2 regions of the Lishizhenia sp. genome follow, and region 1 is predicted to be linked to the other one. Evidence: riboswitches for the same ligand, from Rfam matches in the RefSeq annotation. Region 1 holds a riboswitch; the other holds the start of a gene.
The links. Region 1 has a riboswitch for thiamine pyrophosphate ahead of AC22ZQ_RS01925 (thiamine phosphate synthase). Riboswitches for the same ligand answer to the same signal wherever they lie in the genome.
Positions count from the first base shown of each region.

Region 2: linked by a shared signal. The riboswitch ahead of thiS (sulfur carrier protein ThiS) and the one ahead of AC22ZQ_RS01925 (thiamine phosphate synthase) in region 1 are both predicted to bind thiamine pyrophosphate.

Region 1 is NZ_JBVCPV010000013.1:16,377-18,855, reverse strand. It holds gene dusB (tRNA dihydrouridine synthase DusB) at 1-916, opposite strand, end outside; TPP riboswitch at 1,131-1,236, shown strand; gene AC22ZQ_RS01925 (thiamine phosphate synthase) at 1,301-1,999, shown strand; gene AC22ZQ_RS01920 (thiazole synthase) at 1,996-2,479, shown strand, end outside.
Region 2 is NZ_JBVCPV010000007.1:16,435-18,913, forward strand. It holds gene thiC (phosphomethylpyrimidine synthase ThiC) at 1-1,212, opposite strand, end outside; gene thiS (sulfur carrier protein ThiS) at 1,242-1,442, opposite strand; TPP riboswitch at 1,537-1,634, opposite strand; gene AC22ZQ_RS01195 (hypothetical protein) at 1,692-2,479, opposite strand, start outside.

The DNA.
Region 1 (2,479 bases):
TTACCAAGCGAGTACGGTAATCTTTAAAGTGAGGAATTCCTTTGAAGTAATTCGTATAGTGACGTTTCATTTCAGCTATTCCCAAAGTTTCACCCTTCCATTGGATACTCATATCCAAGTGTTCACGTGTTATGGCTACACGTTCTTTAATGGTAGGTTTTGGCAAATGTTGTCCGGTTTTCTGGTAGTGCTTTATTTCATTAAATATCCAAGGGTATCCTATACTTGCTCTACCTATCATAATACCATCAACACCGTATCTATCTTTGTATTCAACTGCCTTTTCTGGCGTATCTATATCTCCATTTCCAAATACAGGAATGTGCATTCTTGAGTTATTTTTCACTTCAGCAATCAAACTCCAGTCTGCTTCTCCCTTGTACATTTGCTTACGCGTTCTACCGTGAATAGAAATCGCTTCAATTCCTACATCTTGTAAACGCTCTGCAACTTCAACAATGTGTTTAGAGTTATCATCCCAACCCAAACGCGTTTTTACAGTAACAGGAAGCTTCGTCGTTTTCACGATCTCCTCTGTCATTCTAACCATTTTGGGGATGTCTTGCAAAATTCCTGCTCCTGCACCTTTACACGCCACTTTCTTTACCGGACAACCGTAGTTAATATCAATGATATCAGGGTTGGTTTGCTCCGTAATTTCTGTAGCACGCTTCATACTTTCAATGTCGTAACCAAATATCTGAATCCCAACAGGACGTTCGTATTCAAAAATATCCAGCTTCTTCACACTCTTAACGGCATCACGAATCAATCCTTCAGAGGAAATGAATTCTGTGTACATTAAATCAGCTCCGTTTTTCTTGCACAAGGCTCTAAAGGGCGGATCACTCACGTCCTCCATGGGTGCCAACAATAATGGGAAATCTCCTAATTCTATGTCGCGTATTTTTGCCAAAGTCTTTGTATTTGAGGGGGCAAAGTTACAGATTTTATTAGGAACCAAGAAAAAGAATTGAAAACGCGTGTTTTAAATGACAAGTTTCTGAATTTCAACATGATTTCAGGGATTCTTTCCTTAGCCAATCTACGCAAAACATTAAATTCTTACATCTTTAACTATTTGCATCCCACAACGCTTTGCCATCTCCAAAACAACTCCTAACTTTGTATCAAACTTTTAGGGGTGTCTTTTACTGAGTTTCAGTAAAATTCTGAGAAATACTCTTCGAACCTGAGGCAGTTAAGGCTGACGTAGGGAAAAAGTTCAACAGTACTTGAGGACCCTCAAGTTTGCTGCGGTGCTTTTTTAGAAGAATACTCCTAATGTAAAGAGCAAATTATGTTACCGCGCATACAATACATTACACATCCCAACGAAGATTTTCAAGATTTATCTTGGGTAGATCGCTTGTCTGAAGGAGGTATTAAATGGATACAACTGCGTATCAAGCAAAATCATTTCGAAGCGCGCCATCCCGAACAAGATTACAAAACTTTCTTCACAGAAACGCTTTTCGATTTGGCAGAGAAGTGTAAGACATTGGGTGTTGTTCTTACGGTAAACGACCACTACAGTTTTGCAATCAAAAACAATGTAGATGGCGCTCATGTTGGTAAAGAGGATGAAGCTCACAGCACAGTAAGAACCTTTTTAGGCGAAGACAAAATCATAGGGGCTACCGCCAATTCAATAGAAGATATCTTGAGCTACAATTTAGAATTGTTGGATTACATAGGCTTAGGTCCTTACACCTTTACCACCACGAAAGACAAAGAAAAATTAAGTCCTTCTCTAGGAAGCAGAGGTTATAATACTTGCTTGCAGATCATGAAGGCGAAAAACATAGACACACCTGTTTACGCCATTGGAGGAATTGAATTGGAAGACATTCCCCAAATCATGCAAACTGGCGTTTACGGTATTGCAATTTCTGGATGCATACACAATGAAAAATTTGATGTGGCACACATTCAAAAATTTGTAGATTTAGTAGAACAGAATGTGAAGCAAACTTCACCATTAACGGAAAGAAAATGAAATTAGGAGACATAGAAATACAATCGCGTTTATTTACGGGAACTGGAAAATTTAGTAGCAATGCCGTAATGGAAGAAGCTTTATTGGCCAGTGGTTCTGAATTGGTAACGGTTGCTTTAAAACGTGTGGATGTTCAAAATGAAAATGACGGAATTTTACGTCATTTGAACCATACGCAATTCAACTTATTACCGAATACTTCAGGGGTAAGAAACGCTAAAGAAGCTGTTTTTGCGGCAGAATTGGCAAGAGAAGCTTTGGAAACGAACTTGGTGAAATTAGAAATTCACCCCGACCCAAAGTATTTAATGCCAGACCCAATTGAAACCTTGAAGGCTACAGAAGAATTGGCTAAAAAAGGATTCATTGTTTTGCCCTACATTCATGCAGACCCTGTTTTGTGTAAACATTTAGAGGACGCAGGAACAGCTGCGGTTATGCCTCTGGGAGCGCCAATTGGTTCTAATAAAGGGGTACGAA
Region 2 (2,479 bases), on a different contig from region 1:
TTCTAACTCACCAAACTGAGCAGCATCATTTGCATCAGCTATAGAACCTGGACGTAATCCATCTCCTAAAGAGAAAGCAACGTCATAGGCCTTCATAATTTCACAAATCTCTTCGAAGTGTGTGTACAAGAAGTTTTCTTTGTGGTGAGCTAAACACCATTTCGCCATGATAGAACCACCTCTAGAAACGATACCTGTAACACGGTTTGCCGTCATAGGAACGTAACGTAAAAGTACACCTGCGTGAATCGTAAAGTAATCTACCCCTTGTTCCGCTTGTTCAATCAAAGTGTCTCTAAAGATCTCCCACGTTAAATCTTCTGCTTTACCATTTACTTTTTCCAAAGCTTGGTAAATTGGAACGGTTCCGATTGGAACTGGAGAGTTTCTTAAAATCCATTCTCTTGTTTCGTGGATGTTCTTTCCTGTAGAAAGGTCCATGATGTTATCAGCACCCCATCTACATGCCCAAACTGCTTTTTCTACTTCTTCTTCAATGGTAGAAGAAACTGCAGAGTTACCAATGTTGGCATTGATTTTCACCAAGAAGTTTCTACCAATGATCATTGGCTCACTCTCAGGGTGGTTAATGTTGTTTGGAATAATAGCTCTACCTGCAGCGATCTCATCACGTACAAATTCTGGAGTAATTTTTCCTTGTGGAGTATTCGCTCCGAAACTATTTCCTGGGTGTTGTTTTGCTATTTCTGTTGCTTCATCAATACGTTGGTTCTCACGAATGGCAATGTATTCCATTTCTGGTGTGATGATACCTTGTTTGGCATAGTGCAACTGTGTAACATTTTTACCTGCTTTTGCACGTAACGGTTTTTTCAAATGCTCAAAACGCAAGTGGTCTAATGAAGGGTCGTTCAAACGCTCTTTTCCGTAGTCAGAAGAAATTTCTGATAACTCTTCAACGTCACCTCTCTTTAAAATCCATTCTTGGCGTAAACGCGGTAAACCTTTTTTAATATCGATTTCTACATTAGGATCAGTGTAAGGTCCTGATGTATCGTAAACTGTAACTGCTTCGTTACTTTCTTTCTTAAATTCTCCGTCAGCAAACATAGGTTTAGAGTCTGTTAACTCTATCTCACGCATCGCAACTTTGATGTCGTGAATTTCACCTTTTACGTATATCTTTTTTGATGCTGGGAAAGGATCTCTAGAAATCTTTTCATCAGTAGTAGGTACTGCTTCTCTCTTCATATTTCCTATGCTTTATTGTTTATTTTATGCTAACCACCCGCCGTCGCAGTGATTACCATAATACTATCTTGTTCATTAATATTTTGGGTCGCCCAATTTGATTTAGCAACAATAGAACTGTTTAATGCCACGGCAATTCCCGTTTTATTATCCATGTTTCTTTCGGCTAAAAAATCTTGAATGTTTTGAGCCTTTGTTTCTATTTCAGCATTGTTGAATTTTACCTTCATGGCGTAAACTTCTACGTTTAAAATAAAGTTTGCTTAAGATAAGCAAAACAAATTAAAATCAGCTTGTACAGAAAAAGAGGGGATGCCCAAAAGAGGAGATGTCCATGCTTTTCCTTTCGTCGGTATTAACCGCATCAAGTTCTGAGGGTTTGTCTCAATCCTTAATAAATAAGGATACCCCTAAAGCTGAGGTACAAAGATAAGTTTTTTTAGAAGATGACAAGCTTGTGACTCACAAACGAGAAGAAATTATTTACGTTTGGCAATTCTAATTTGTTGCCCAAACCCCAAATAGGTATCCTCCCATTTAATAACGTAATTAAAATTAGGGTTTCCTGTGTAAACATGAAATGAATTACCGTCGAATTCTATATACTTTCCATAGGAAGAAGAAACACCACTAATAGTTTCTTCTAGGGTGTAACTACTAAACAGTATAACATCGTCGTAAACTTCATACTTGGGTCTGCCATCACCAGGATAAGTTAGTGAGTTGAAACCTATTTTGTTCGAATTATTTCCAATTGGAATTAATTGATTGTTTTCATAATCGATTTCTGCCAAACGAAAAGCCCCATCGTTAAATGAACCCGAAGCTAGAATTTTATCCTTGTATTTAATAAATTGATAAAATTTATTTGTTCCATTAAAGTTTAAGGTATTCCAGGAGTGGTTAGCCTGGTTGCTAAAATCAACTTGCATTAACTCATAATTAATATCTATAACGAAAAAATTAGCGTTATGCTCTGTGACTTTTCTAATTTGAGAACCCGGTTGTGAATTTGGAAATTCACCGTTGGGAGTTATATTGGGATTAAGATAATCAACCAAGATTTGGCCAGAACTATTGGTAGCGAGAATAACTACTTCACCATTCATTTCTGTGAGCTCTTTAATATTTCTGTTGTGTGGTAAACTTGCTCCGGTTATTGTTTTGTTGATAGGGTTGTAAATGAGTAAATTTTTATAGTTGTTACCATTTTGAATGTCTTTGAACTCAAAATTTCCGTAAACGTAATAAAGACCATCGTGTTTTA